DNA from 3 places in the Enterobacter cloacae complex sp. HYC003_NIDB genome. Region 1 is predicted to be linked to each of the others. Evidence: predicted binding sites of a transcription regulator. Region 1 holds the regulator's gene; each other region holds the start of a gene.

Evidence for each region. The regulator LexA, encoded in region 1, represses DNA repair genes until DNA is damaged. The targets are predictions, from matches to a motif close to TNCTGTATGTACATACAGNA.
Region 2: dinB (DNA polymerase IV) is a predicted target of LexA. The motif match lies at 3,739-3,758, and genes of this name have one in related genera.
Region 3: umuD (translesion error-prone DNA polymerase V autoproteolytic subunit) is a predicted target of LexA. The motif match lies at 2,922-2,941, and genes of this name have one in related genera.

Annotation. Positions count from the first base shown of each region.
Region 1 covers NZ_CP114220.1:4,514,596-4,519,505, forward strand. The annotation lists gene O1722_RS21625 (conjugal transfer protein TraF) at 1-188, opposite strand, end outside; gene O1722_RS21630 (cupin domain-containing protein) at 381-869, opposite strand; gene zur (zinc uptake transcriptional repressor Zur) at 987-1,499, shown strand; gene O1722_RS21640 (CsbD family protein) at 1,547-1,756, opposite strand; gene dinF (MATE family efflux transporter DinF) at 1,876-3,213, opposite strand; gene lexA (transcriptional repressor LexA) at 3,277-3,885, opposite strand; gene O1722_RS21655 (diacylglycerol kinase) at 3,994-4,362, opposite strand; gene plsB (glycerol-3-phosphate 1-O-acyltransferase PlsB) at 4,517-4,910, shown strand, end outside.
Region 2 covers NZ_CP114220.1:3,887,959-3,892,868, reverse strand. The annotation lists gene O1722_RS18710 (NADH:ubiquinone reductase (Na(+)-transporting) subunit B) at 1-210, shown strand, start outside; gene O1722_RS18705 (Na(+)-translocating NADH-quinone reductase subunit C) at 203-997, shown strand; gene O1722_RS18700 (NADH:ubiquinone reductase (Na(+)-transporting) subunit D) at 990-1,628, shown strand; gene nqrE (NADH:ubiquinone reductase (Na(+)-transporting) subunit E) at 1,635-2,231, shown strand; gene nqrF (NADH:ubiquinone reductase (Na(+)-transporting) subunit F) at 2,242-3,465, shown strand; gene nqrM ((Na+)-NQR maturation NqrM) at 3,468-3,668, shown strand; gene dinB (DNA polymerase IV) at 3,776-4,834, shown strand; gene pepD (cytosol nonspecific dipeptidase) at 4,890-4,910, opposite strand, start outside.
Region 3 covers NZ_CP114221.1:264,902-269,811, reverse strand. The annotation lists gene O1722_RS24990 (hypothetical protein) at 1-107, opposite strand, end outside; gene O1722_RS24985 (DsbA family protein) at 370-1,179, shown strand; gene umuC (translesion error-prone DNA polymerase V subunit UmuC) at 1,225-2,478, opposite strand; gene umuD (translesion error-prone DNA polymerase V autoproteolytic subunit) at 2,468-2,902, opposite strand; one part of gene O1722_RS24970 (IS1-like element IS1B family transposase) at 3,228-3,477, shown strand; one part of gene O1722_RS24970 (IS1-like element IS1B family transposase) at 3,477-3,925, shown strand; gene O1722_RS24965 (IS5 family transposase) at 4,213-4,910, shown strand, end outside.

The sequences.
Region 1 (4,910 bases):
GGCAAAATGACCGTCACATCATCCTCTGGCTTAGATTTTGCCAGTAACGCGGGGTTGATTAACGCCCCGCTGCCATAGCTCCCTGCCGCGACACCCGTTCCGCCCATTGCGTCGCTACGCGCTTCCGTCCAGGTATTGGCTGCTCCCGCCTGATTTGCCATAAAAAAGGAGACAGCGATGCTAACCATCGAAAATTTAAAATGTTTTTTCACAGTGTGCTCGTAAATAGTTTGTTATTAGTTAACCCTGTCTGTTATCACCCAAACAGGAACGAACTATTGCTGTGAATAAGTGCAAAAAGACCCGCTATTTCCTTAAGTTAAATTCCATCCCGGCCTGTTGTAATATGTGACGACCATCAATATTTATAGAAGAGGAAATTATTTTCGCCCAGGTTTTCCATCGTGCGGCCCAAAAAACTGAGGCGGATGGTCGACCCAGCGGTCTTCGCGCGTCGCGGCATACACCGGATTGAGCGGATAGTAGATGCGGTTATGTTTTTTATTGGCCTCACCCACCACCAGTAAGCGCACCTCTTCATCGGTATTGTTGATAAAGGTGTGACACACGCCCGTCCCGGCTGGAAATCCCACGCTGTCTCCGGGTTCGAGCTTCCATAAATAGCCATTGATCCAGGCCTCAGGGTAACCCTCCAGAACGTAAACAAACTCCTCTTCGTCGCTTTCCGCATGCGGATAAGACGTACGGCGTCCGGGTGGCAGCCGTTCATGGTGAATACCAATGCGGCCGAGACCCAGCCTGCGGGCCAGCGGCGCGCCAACAGAAAAACGTTCGTTACTGTCAGGATACGTTGCGTCATCAGCGCCTTCCACGTCCCGCCAGTGCCGAATACAGTCAGGTCTTTTCATTTTGCGATCTCCTGATTTGCGATGCGTCAGGTATAGCACAGCCTGGCGGATCTCGGTGTTTTTAGCAGAACATGATAAAGTGAATGTTTTCACCCCTTACCATATCCGAGGTGCCCGATGGACAAGTCCACAAAAGAGCTGTTAGCGCAAGCTGAAAAGCTGTGCGCGCAACGCAATGTGCGCCTGACCCCGCAGCGCCTTGAGGTACTGCGTCTGATGAGCCTTCAACAGGGCGCCATCAGCGCCTACGATCTGCTCGATCTGCTGCGTGAAAGCGAGCCGCAGGCAAAACCGCCGACCGTTTATCGGGCGCTGGATTTTCTGCTGGAGCAAGGGTTTGTGCATAAAGTGGAATCAACAAACAGCTATGTGCTGTGCCATCTTTTTGACCAGCCAACTCACACGTCCGCCATGTTTATCTGCGATCGCTGTGGTGTGGTGAAGGAAGAGTGTGCGGAAGGTGTGGAAGATATTATGCATACGCTGGCAGCCAGAATGGGCTTTGCGCTGCGCCATAACGTGATTGAAGCCCACGGCTTATGTTCTGCCTGCGTGGAGGTGGAGTCATGCCGCCATCAGGATGCCTGTCAGCACGATCACTCTATCCTGGTGAAGAAAAAGCCGCGTTAAAGCCAAAGAAAAAGGCGGCTCAGGGCCGCCCTTGGGGATAGTGCCGGTTACCAGCGGTAGTCGTTACGGGTTTCCCAGTCTTTGACTTCGTTTTCCGCCTGATCTTTTTCGTAACCGTAGCGCTCCTGGATTTTACCTACCAGCTGATCGCGCTTACCTTCAATGACGGTCATATCGTCATCTGTCAGCTTACCCCACTGTTCTTTCGCTTTACCTTTGAATTGCTTCCAGTTGCCGCCGATTTCGTCTTTATTCATAATCGTGTCCTCGTGTTAAGCGTCTATGAGTATCGTCCGCTTCGTTCTTTTCTGCTGGACGTGATTATTATTGTAGTTAAGGATTCGGCAGTTGTTTTTATATTCGGAATCTTTAACCGTTACGATATATCGTGCGGGGCTGGAAACCAGGTATTGTTTCGCCAGTGACGATGCCAGATAACGGCCAGCGAAAGGCCACGCAGTGAGAGAAACACCGCCAGCGCCAGCCACAGACCATGATTGCCGAGATACGGCAGGGTTAGCAGCGTCAGGCCGAACCCCGCCGCCGCGACGGCCATGCTGTTGCGCATCTCCGCCCCTCGCGTCGCACCAATAAACATGCCGTCCAGCAAATAGCACCACACGCCCACCACCGGTAATACTACCTGCCAGAAGATGTAGCGATCGGCCAGCTCACGTAGCGCGGGCAACGAGGTGAGTAGTGCGACAATATGCCCACCAAAACAGGCGTACACCAGAGCAAAGACCAGCGCTACCAGGCCCGCCTGACGACAGGCAGCACGCCAGACTTCACGTAACTGGCCGCTTTCACGGGCGCCATAGGCCTGCCCTGAATGCGCCTCCACGGCGTAAGCAAAACCATCCAGCGCGTAAGCGGTAAAGGTCAGTAATGTCATGAGCACTGCGTTGACGGCAACGATCTCAGGCCCAAGACGCGCACCAAAAACGGTTAATGCACCAAAGCAGAGTTGCAGCAGAAGCGAACGGAGCATGATGTCGCGATTAAGCGCCAGCAGCTTACGAATGTTGCCGCGCCAGGCCGATTTCAGCAGATCCAGGGTGATACCGCGCATCGCCAGCACGCGCCAGACCATCCCCAAACCGATCAGCAGCGTACCGTACTCGGCAATCGCCGTGGCCAGCGCCGCGCCCCGGACGTTCATGTGCAGCCCCATCACCAGCCAGAGATCGAGCACAATGTTAAGCAGGTTGCCCACCACCAGCAGGATCACCGGCGCGCGGGCGTACTGCACGCCCAGCAGCCAGCCCAGCAGGACCAGGTTTGCCAGTGAAGCGGGCGCGCTGAGCCAGCGAATTTCGAGGAACCGCCGGGCCTGTTCCAGTACGGCATCGCTGCCGCCTACAATATGGAGCGCAAGATCAATCAGCGGCGTACGCAACAGAATGATTAACGCGCCAGCACCGAATGCCAGAATGAGCGGCTGAACCAGCGCACGCGCCAGACGCAGGGGATCTTTTGCACCATACGCCTGGGCCGTCAGGCCTGTCGTACTCATGCGCAGAAAAAGCAGCAGCATAAAGAGGAAGCTGGTCGCCGTTGCGCCGATCGCGACGCCGCCAAGATAAATCGGCGAATCGAGATGCCCGATAACCGCCGTATCCACCAGCCCCAGCAGAGGAACGGTAATATTGGAAAAAATCATCGGTAGCGCAAGACGCCACAACGCCTTATCGGCAGAAGTTAGCAATGCCATGGAAATTACCGGAATCAGAAAACAGGCCAGGCTGTAGAGGAACTACAGCCTGTCAGGAAGAGATTACAGCCATTCACCGTTGCGGATAACGCCGACCGCCAGTCCTTCAATAGAGAAGCTCTGCTCGCGGAGATCCACCACAATCGGGGAGAATTCATTGTTTTCAGGCAGAAGCTGCACGGTATTGCCTTGTTTCTTAAGGCGCTTAACCGTCACTTCATCATCAATGCGCGCTACCACGACTTGCCCGTTACGCACATCCTGCGTTTTGTGTACCGCCAGCAGATCGCCATCCAGAATACCGATATCTTTCATGGACATTCCGCTAACGCGCAGCAGGAAATCGGCGCTCGGCTTGAACATGCCTGGGTCAACCTGATAGTGCCCTTCGATGTGCTGCTGCGCCAGCAGAGGTTCACCTGCGGCAACGCGGCCCACCAGTGGAATACCGCTCTCTTCTTCCACAAGCAGACGAATGCCGCGTGAGGCGCCGGAAACAATCTCAATCACGCCCTTACGCGCCAGCGCTTTAAGGTGCTCTTCGGCAGCATTAGGAGAACGGAAGCCCAGACGCTGCGCAATTTCTGCACGCGTGGGTGGCATACCCGTCTGGCCGATATGATCCCGAATGAGATCAAACACCTCTTGCTGCCTGGTCGTTAACGCTTTCATACCGCCCCCTGGGTGTATATACAGTTATGCTGTGAGTATATACAGTCAAAGGCGATTTTGGAACCAAAAACTGCACAAAAAACCAGGGACTTAATTATTCCTCGAGGCTCATCGGAAATGCGACCAAAGCAGCGTGACCCAGGTGATCGCCGCAGTGATAATCGCCAGCAGTACGGCAGCAGAACCCATGTCTTTCGCCCGGCCAGACAGTTCATGGAATTCCGACCCGATTCGGTCAACAACGGCCTCAATAGCGCTATTCAGAATTTCCACTATCATCACCAGAAGGACAGATCCGATGAGCAGTACGCGGGTGATAGCATCAACATCAAGGAAGCAGGCGATGACAACGGCAACGATTGCGGCAACCGCTTCCTGGCGGAAAGCGGCTTCATTAACCCATGCCGCGCGGAAACCTTTCCATGAATAACCGGCAGCTTTAATGATTCGAGTTAACCCAGTGGTATTATTGGCCATTAAAAGAACCTTTTATGATAAATAGCGTCTGTAACTAAAGCCGCAGCGCGTTTTGCTGCAACCTGAAGTATGACGGGTAACAACAGAAATTTTGCGCGCTTTCTGTTATCCTTGCGCCGCAATTGCATTATTAACCAGAGGCTTTACATCGTTTATGTCCGGCTGGCCACGAATTTACTACAAATTACTTAATTTACCATTAAGCGTCCTGGTAAAAAGTAAGTCTATCCCAGCAGAACCTGCGCTGGAATTAGGGCTCGATACGTCGCGCCCTATTATGTACGTTTTGCCTTATAACTCGAAGGCAGACCTGCTGACGCTTCGCGCTCAATGTCTGGCGCACGATTTACCTGACCCGCTTGAACCGCTGGAAGTCGACGGTACGCTGCTGCCGCGCTACGTGTTCATCCATGGCGGGCCGCGCGTGTTCACCTATTACACGCCGAAAGAAGAGTCCATTAAGCTGTTCCATGATTACCTCGATCTGCACCGCAGCAACCCCGATCTGGACGTGCAGATGGTGCCGGTGTCGGTGATGTTTGGCCGTC
Region 2 (4,910 bases), 630 kb from region 1:
GCCACCGATCCGGTCTCGGCTTCGTTTACCGACAGAGGTAAATGGTGTTACGGCGCGCTCATTGGGGTGATGTGTGTACTGATTCGCGTGGTCAACCCGGCTTATCCGGAAGGGATGATGTTGGCCATTCTGTTTGCCAATCTGTTTGCGCCGCTGTTCGACTACCTGGTCGTGCGCGCCAACATTAAGCGGAGGAAGGCGCGTGGCTGAGATCAAAAATAACGACAGCATCAGCAAAACGCTGCTGGTGGTGCTGGTACTGTGTCTGGTCTGTTCCATTGTCGTGGCCGGTTCTGCCGTAGGGTTAAAACCGCTACAGCAGGAGCAACGAGCGCTGGATAAACAGCGTAACATCCTGGCCGTGGCCGGGCTGATGCAGGAAGGCATGACGAAGGATGACGTCGCAGCGGTGTTTGCCGAACGTATTACCGCACGGCTGGTGGATTTAAAAACCGGGGAGTTAATGGATAAAGACCCGGCGAAATACAACCAGCCGCTGGCGCTAAAAGATCCGCAGATGAGCACCACGCTTGACGCCTCGCAGGATCCGGCAGGCATTAAGCGCCGCAGCAATGTCGCGGAGATTTACCTCGTCCGTGACGAGCAAAAGCGCATCCAGGAAATCGTGTTGCCCATCTATGGCAACGGTTTATGGTCAATGATGTACGCCTTTGTGGCGTTGGATACCGATGGTCGTACGGTGAAAGGCATTACTTATTACGATCAGGGCGAAACACCAGGGCTGGGGGGCGAAGTTGAGAACCCTAACTGGCGGGCACAGTTTGTTGGTAAAAAAGTGCTCGACGACAACGGCCAGCCTGCGCTGAAGGTGGTGAAAGGGGGCGCGCGTCCCGGCGATGAATTTGCCGTTGATGGCCTTTCCGGCGCCACGCTCACCTCTAACGGTGTGCAGCACAGCTTTGATTTCTGGATGGGTGAACTGGGCTTTGGTCCCTTCCTGAAGAATGTACGTGAAGGAGCGCTGAATAATGGCTGATACGGGTGAACTGAAAGAAGTTAAAAAGGTGCTGATTGGCCCGCTGTTAGCCAATAACCCGATAACGCTACAGGTGCTGGGGGTGTGCTCGGCGCTGGCGGTGACCACCAAGCTGGAAACGGCGGTGGTCATGACGCTGGCGGTAACGCTGGTGACAGCGTTTTCCAGCATGTTTATCTCAATGATCCGCCACCACATACCCAACAGCGTGAGGATCATCGTGCAGATGGCGATTATCGCCTCGCTGGTGATCGTGGTCGATCAGCTCCTGCGCGCCTTCGCCTATGAAACCTCAAAGCAGCTTTCGGTGTTTGTCGGCCTGATAATCACCAACTGCATCGTGATGGGGCGTGCTGAAGCCTATGCGATGAAAATGCCACCGCTGGCGAGCTTTATGGACGGTATTGGCAACGGCCTGGGTTACGGCGTGATCCTGTTGACGGTTGGTTTCCTGCGCGAACTTATTGGCAGCGGCAAGCTGTTTGGCATTCCGGTGCTGGATACGGTACAGAACGGCGGCTGGTATCTGCCGAACGGCCTGTTCCTGCTGGCCCCAAGCGCATTTTTCATTATCGGTTTGCTGATCTGGCTGATTCGTACGTTGAAGCCTGAACAGCAGGAAAAGGAGTAACCGACAATGGCTCATTACCTGAGTTTATTTGTGCGCGCGGTGTTTGTTGAAAACATGGCGCTCGCTTTCTTCCTGGGCATGTGTACGTTCCTTGCCGTTTCTAAAAAGGTATCGACGGCATTTGGTCTGGGCGTGGCAGTTACCGTTGTGCTGGGGCTTTCCGTTCCGATTAACAACCTGGTATTCAACTTCGTGCTGCGCGATGGCGCGCTGGTGGAGGGGGTTGATCTTAGCTTCCTGAACTTCATCACCTTTATCGGAGTGATTGCGGCGCTTGTTCAGATCCTGGAGATGATCCTCGATAAATACTTCCCGTCGCTGTACAACGCGCTGGGGATCTTCCTGCCGCTGATCGCCGTGAACTGCGCCATCTTCGGTGGCGTCTCGTTTATGGTTCAGCGCGATTACAACTTCAGTGAATCGGTTGTGTATGGCTTCGGTTCCGGTATCGGCTGGATGCTGGCGATTGTCACCATGGCGGGGATCCGTGAAAAAATGAAATATGCCAACGTACCTGCGGGGCTTCGTGGCTTAGGGATCACCTTTATCACCACCGGCCTGATGGCGTTGGGCTTTATGTCCTTCTCCGGTGTGCAGCTATAAGGGCTAACAGATGGAAATTATTCTTGGCGTGGTGATGTTCACGCTGATAGTACTGGTGCTGTCAGGGCTGATCCTGGCGGCGCGTGCGAAGCTGGTCAATTCCGGGGATGTGATCATTGATATCAATGACGATCCGCAGAATCAGATCCGTACCCCGGCAGGGGATAAGCTGCTTAACACGCTCTCCGGCAACGGGATTTTTGTCTCGTCTGCCTGTGGCGGCGGTGGCTCCTGTGGCCAGTGCCGTGTGACGGTCAAAGAGGGCGGCGGTGATATTCTGCCAACGGAACTGTCGCATATCACGAAGCGTGAAGCGAAAGAGGGATGCCGTCTGGCGTGCCAGGTCGCTGTGCGCCAGAACATGAAGATTGAGCTGCCGGAGGAGATCTTCGGCGTGAAAAAATGGGAGTGCGAAGTTATCTCTAACGATAACAAAGCCACGTTCATCAAAGAGCTCAAGCTGCGTGTCCCTGAAGGGGAGAGCGTCCCGTTCCGTGCGGGTGGGTATATCCAGATTGATTGTCCGGCACACACCGTCGCGTATGCTGACTTCGATGTGCCTGAGGAGTACCGGGCAGACTGGGATAAATTTAACCTCTTCCGCTTTGTTTCCGAGGTAAAAGAGCCCGCGCTTCGCGCCTATTCCATGGCTAACTATCCGGAAGAGAAGGGCATTATTATGCTCAACGTGCGTATCGCCACGCCGCCACCGAATGTGCCTGATGCCCCTCCTGGCGTCATGTCGTCGTATATCTGGTCCCTCAAGCCTGGCGACAAAGTGACGATTTCCGGCCCGTTCGGCGAATTCTTTGCCAAAGATACTGACGCGGAGATGGTCTTTATCGGCGGCGGTGCGGGTATGGCGCCGATGCGTTCGCATATTTTTGACCAGCTCAAACGACTTGGCAGCAAGCGTAAGATCAGCTTCTGGTACGGGGCGCGTTCACTGCGCGAAATGTTCTATGACGATGAGTTTGAACAACTGGCGCGTGATAACCCTAACTTTACCTTCCATGTGGCGCTATCCGATCCGCAGCCGGAAGATAACTGGACAGGCTATACGGGCTTCATCCACAACGTGCTGTATGAAAATTACCTCAAACAGCACCCGGCACCGGAAGATTGCGAGTTCTATATGTGTGGTCCGCCAATGATGAACGCCGCCGTGATTAAGATGCTAAAAGATCTTGGCGTGGAAGATGAGAACATCATGCTCGATGATTTCGGAGGCTGATTATGCTGACTTTTCTGGCGACCTTTGCGGTGTTTGTGCTGGTGATCTTCGGCATGTCCTTAGGCTGGATCATCAAGCGTAAAAGCATTCAGGGCAGTTGCGGAGGCATCTCTTCCATCGGAATGGAAAAAGTGTGCGATTGTCCGGAACCGTGCGATGCGCGGAAAAAGCGGATGGCTCGCGAGCAGCAACGCATTCTTTAGTCTTCCAGGTCGGGTAAGGCAACGCCGCCACCCGACAATTCCTGCGCGCACTTCTCAACCCTCATTTGTTTACTGTATACTTATCCAGTAATAAGTGAGGGCTTACTATGCGCAAAATAATCCATGTCGATATGGACTGCTTTTTTGCCGCAGTGGAGATGCGTGACAACCCGGCGCTGCGGGATATTCCGATCGCCATTGGCGGCAGCCGGGTTCAGCGCGGTGTCATCAGCACCGCCAACTATCCTGCTCGCAAATACGGCGTGCGCAGCGCCATGCCGACAGCGATGGCGCTGAAACTGTGCCCGCATCTCACTCTTTTGCCCGGACGTTTTGATGCCTATAAAGAAGCATCGAGCCACATTCGGGAGATCTTCTCCCGCTACACCTCACTGATTGAACCGTTATCGCTGGATGAAGCCTATCTGGATGTCACCCACAGCGTGCACTGCCACGGCTCCGCCACCCTGATGGCGCAGGAGATCCGCCAGACTATTTTTAACGAGCTGAACCTGACGGCATCGGCAGGCGTCGCGCCGGTCAAATTTCTCGCCAAAATCGCCTCCGATTTAAATAAGCCCAACGGCCAGTACGTCATCACTCCGGAAGAGGTTCCGGCGTTTTTAAGGACGCTGCCGCTCAGCAAAATCCCCGGCGTGGGCAAAGTCTCCGCCGCGAAGCTGGAAAGTATGGGGCTACGCACCTGCGAAGACGTTCAGCGCAGCGATCTGGCGCTGCTGCTTAAGCGTTTTGGCAAGTTTGGCCGCGTACTGTGGGAACGCAGTCAGGGCATTGATGACCGGGATGTGAACAACGAACGGCTGCGTAAATCGGTCGGCGTTGAACGCACGCTCAGCGAAGATATCCATGACTGGACCGAGTGTGAAACCATTATTACGGAACAGCTTTATCCTGAGCTTGAACGACGCTTACTGAAGGTCAAACCGGATCTGCTTATTGCCCGACAGGGCATCAAACTGAAATTTAACGATTTTCAGCAGACGACGCAGGAGCACGTCTGGCCACGCCTCAACAAAGAGGATCTTATCGCGACGGCGAAAAAGGCGTGGGAAGAACGGCGGGGCGGACGAGGGGTGAGGCTGGTGGGGCTGCACGTCACCTTGCTGGATCCGCAGCTGGAGCGTCAACTGGTGTTGGGACTGTAGATTACGCTAATCGTAGGCCCGGCAAGCGTAGCGCCACCGGGCATCAAACGGCTAATTACTTAACAGGAATTGCTTT
Region 3 (4,910 bases), on a different replicon from region 1:
TTCTCCTGTGAGCTGCTGATTCGGAACCTGAGCACATAATCTGGCTGGTGAGTGGAAATAATGACTCCTTTTTTTGCTAATCCATCAGCAAAACGGCCTGAAAACATTCTGGACTGAATACTTTCGTCCGGAGGGACTATCTGAAACCTTTTATTTGTAACAGGACGAGGCATTAGATCGTACGCATCTACCTGGTTTGCGAAATGATATCCGCATCCACTCAAAAGCATTGCGGTTGTGAGTATAAAGCCCTGCCTAATCATCCTTTAATCTCCAAAAAGCATTGTTTCACGAATAATTCCGATTTACCGGGCCAGTATAATCCATCGCAGGTTAATAACTAACAGGCTGAAAAGCATAAAGGTAGCTATGTCTAAAGAATTTTATTTAAAACCGATGGCCACGATTTTAATTTCTGCGGTTATTGCTACCGCTGCCTCGGCGTTAATCACGGCAACTTATTTTAAACCGAAGGTGCTCAGTGAGGAAGAAATTGGCAAAATTGCCGCTACTTACCTGGTAAAAAATCCCCATTATTTAGTGGAAGCAGGTAAGGCGCTGGAAAATCAGAACGTGAGTGCCTCAGTGGAACGAATAATTCCATATGCGCCAGCTCTGCTGGATACCAAGGAGACGCCAAACATCGGCCCTGATGACGCCGACGTCGCGGTAATCGAGTTCTTCGACTATCAGTGTATTTACTGCATGCGGGTTACACCTGTTGTTGAATCGGTAATGAATCAGAGCAAAGATGTAAAATTCTTCTTTAAAGAATTCCCGATTTTTGCCGGTTCAAAACCTGTATCTGCCATGGGGGCCGCTACGGGTCTGCACGTCTATCAGAATTTCGGTGCTGAAGCCTATCGTAAGTACCACAACAACCTGATGGCTGTGGCTCATACCTTCATGACCTCTCAACGCAAATTCGAACTCACTGACTTTAATACTGTGGTGGAAAAGTCAGGGTTTAACAGCACGTTTTCTGACAGGGAAAAAAACCGGTATGAAAACGTGATCTCCGGCAATATGCAGCTGGGCGAAGCGCTCGGGATCACCGGCACACCCGGTTTCATCATTATGAATATGAAAAAGCCGAATGCGGCGACTACCACATTTATCCCCGGGGCTATGGACGCAGCAACTTTGCAGGGCGCAATCGAAAAAGCTCGCGGGGCCTAAAGTTACTTTCACATTTGATGAGTACGGCCATGCCGGTCATGGCCGCTACGCTTTTACAACGAGTAATTCATCCCAGCGGGTCGTATATCTCGGTGATAGCATGGCCTGCTTCATACGAAAATCCTGTTGAATGCCTTCCCCCAGTAAAAACAGAGCTCCGCGCTTTTCTTTATTGAACCGGTCCATAACTTTCATCAGTGCCTGACTGCCAGGCCTGGCCGGGCGAGTATCAAACAGGCTGAGTTGCTCTGTGCCGTCAGTCATAGCGGAGAGCATTACCCCTGCTTTCGCATACGCTATCCCGGGTCTGTAAATGCGGTTCAGGATGGTCATGGCTGCATCAACCAGATCGCGGGTGTCCTGTGTAGCGGTAAGCGGCTCGATACCACAATTGCTGTAGCGGTTTTCACCTTGCGCATAATTGCTACTCTGAATGAAGACTGTGATTTGACGGGTCCACGAGCCATCCTTGCGCAGCTGCTCTGCCGCCCGGGCGGTAAAAAATGAAACTGCCTCATGTAGCTTGCCTATCTCATTAAGGCGCTGACCAAAACTTCTGGAAACGATAATCTGTTGCCTGACAGGAGGAGACTCGTGCAGCCGGAAACATGGTTCGCCATGCAGTTCCCGCCAGGTACGCTCGATTTCAACGCCAAAGCTTTTACGTAAAAAGCGAACGTCGCTATTATAAAAATCACCGGCAGTGATGATCCCGAAAGCCGACAGGCGTTCACTAATCTTTCGACCAATACCCCATATTTCTCTGGTACTGATCAGGCTCAGGAGCTTCCTGATCCTGGCCTGATCAGTCAAAACTACAACCCCGCCTGTAGCTGCCCATCGTTTGCTCGCATAGGTGCATAATTTAGCGAGGGTTTTGGTGCTTGAACAACCCACACCACAGGTAAGGGACAGATTATGAAGAAGTGTACTTCTGATCAACCGGCCGTAATCTTCATAATCTATTATCTTGTTCATGTTTTTCAATAACATGAAATTTTCATCTATGCTATATCGACTCGATTGAGGCGCGAAGCTTTCCAGCGTTTCATGGAAGCGATTTGAGTAGTCTTCATACAAAGTAAAGTTAGAGCTCCGGACTTCGATCCGGTGTTGCTGAATCAAATCCCTGCACTTAAAAATTGGGGTCCCACGCTTAATACCAACGCTTTTAGCCAGTTTATTCATTGCAATGACGGACGAATCGTTATTGCTGGCTATGATGAGCGGCTTTTTTGACAGCTTGGGATCCATCGCACACTCAAATGCCGCATAGGCTCCGTTAATATCAACGTGCATGTACATGGCTGAACTGATTCAGTGCAAAGGTGACGACGCCCCATATCTCAAGGGATTCAGGATTTACACGTATCGGCTTATAGGCTGGATTAGAAGGCATCAAAAGCAGCTCAGGATACGTGTGTAAGATCTTTACCGTAAACTCTCCATCCACCAGCGCAACGACGATAGAGCCGTGTCGTGCTGTTAAAGACCGATCCACAACCAGTATTGCTCCATCATTGATACCGGCATTGATCATACTGAGGCCCGCCGCCCTGACAAAGAAGGTTGAGGGGCGGTTGCGGACTACATATTCATGCAAATTTAATTCATTATCTTCATGCCCGGCGCACGGACTCATCACTCCACAGCTTAGTAAATCACTGAAAAAAGGTGCCATTTCGTAAGGCTTGTTGCTAATGTGCTCAAGGATAACAGACATAGCTACACTCGAATTCTTGTACTGTATGTATAAACAGTATTGCGAGTTGAAGAGAAAAGATCAAATCTCTCCGGTAACGCTATCAAGCCTGACGAAAAATTAAGCTTTATCATAAACATCAAAAACCATCTTTTACCGATAATGGCGAGCTGGCCTACGAAGAAGGTATACAAGCTAGGATGAAAGGATTCTGATGCTCCTCCCACCAAATTTTTTATCTCCTGAAGACCAGGCTGAGTACGATGCTTATATGGCAAGGTTCAGCGAGGTGGTGATGCTGCCAACTTACTGATTTAGTGTATGATGGTGTTTTTGAGGTGCTCCAGTGGCTTCTGTTTCTATCAGCTGTCCCTCCTGTTCAGCTACTGACGGGGTGGTGCGTAACGGCAAAAGCACTGCCGGACATCAGCGCTATCTCTGCTCTCACTGCCGTAAAACATGGCAACTGCAGTTCACTTACACCGCTTCTCAACCCGGTACGCACCAGAAAATCATTGATATGGCCATGAATGGCGTTGGATGCCGGGCAACCGCCCGCATTATGGGCGTTGGCCTCAACACGATTTTCCGCCATTTAAAAAACTCAGGCCGCAGTCGGTAACCTCGCGCATACAGCCGGGCAGTGACGTCATCGTCTGCGCGGAAATGGACGAACAGTGGGGATACGTCGGGGCTAAATCGCGCCAGCGCTGGCTGTTTTACGCGTATGACAGGCTCCGGAAGACGGTTGTTGCGCACGTATTCGGTGAACGCACGATGGCGACGCTGGGGCGTCTTATGAGCCTGCTGTCACCCTTTGACGTGGTGATATGGATGACGGATGGCTGGCCGCTGTATGAATCCCGCCTGAAGGGAAAGCTGCACGTAATCAGCAAGCGATATACGCAGCGAATTGAGCGGCATAACCTGAATCTGAGGCAGCACCTGGCACGGCTGGGACGGAAGTCGCTGTCGTTCTCAAAATCGGTGGAGCTGCATGACAAAGTCATCGGGCATTATCTGAACATAAAACACTATCAATAAGTTGGAGTCATTACCTAGGAGAGTTCAATCACTCAACGCCTTTTACATCTCATTTTATTTATATCACCGACTATCATAAAGATAATACATGGATGATTTCACTTTCGCAGGAGGATTTTAATACAACCAAAATTTTAACATCGTTAAGTCTAGGGAAGGTGCGAACAAGTTCCTGATATGAGATCATCATATTCATCCGGAGCGCATCCCAGAGGGACATCATGAGCCATTAACTCACCTTCGCCGATAGTGAATTCAGCACTAAGCGCCGTCAGACCCGAAAAGAGATTTTCCTCTCCCGCATGGAGCAGATTCTGCCATGGCAGAATATGACCGCTGTCATCGAGCCGTTTTATCCCAAGGCGGGCAATGGCCGACGGCCCTATCCGCTGGAGACCATGCTGCGTATTCACTGCATGCAGCATTGGTACAACCTGAGCGACGGTGCCATGGAAGATGCCCTGTACGAAATCGCCTCCATGCGCCTGTTTGCCCGATTATCCCTGGATAGCGCCCTGCCGGATCGCACCACCATCATGAATTTCCGCCACCTGCTCGAGCAGCATCAACTGGCCCGTCAATTGTTCAAGACCATCAATCGCTGGCTGGCCGAAGCAGGCGTCATGATGACCCAAGGCACTTTGGTGGATGCCACCATCATTGAGGCACCCAGCTCTAGCAAGAACAAAGAGCAGCAACGCGATCCGGAGATGCATCAGACCAAGAAAGGCAATCAGTGGCACTTTGGCATGAAGGCCCACATTGGTGTCGATGCCAAGAGTGGCCTGACCCACAGCCTAGTCACCACCGCGGCCAACGAGCATGACCTCAATCAGCTGGGTAATCTGCTTCATGGAGAGGAGCAATTTGTCTCAGCCGATGCCGGCTACCAAGGAGCGCCACAGCGCGAGGAGCTGGCCGAGGTGGATGTGGACTGGCTGATCGCCGAGCGTCCCGGCAAGGTAAAAACCTTGAAGCAGCATCC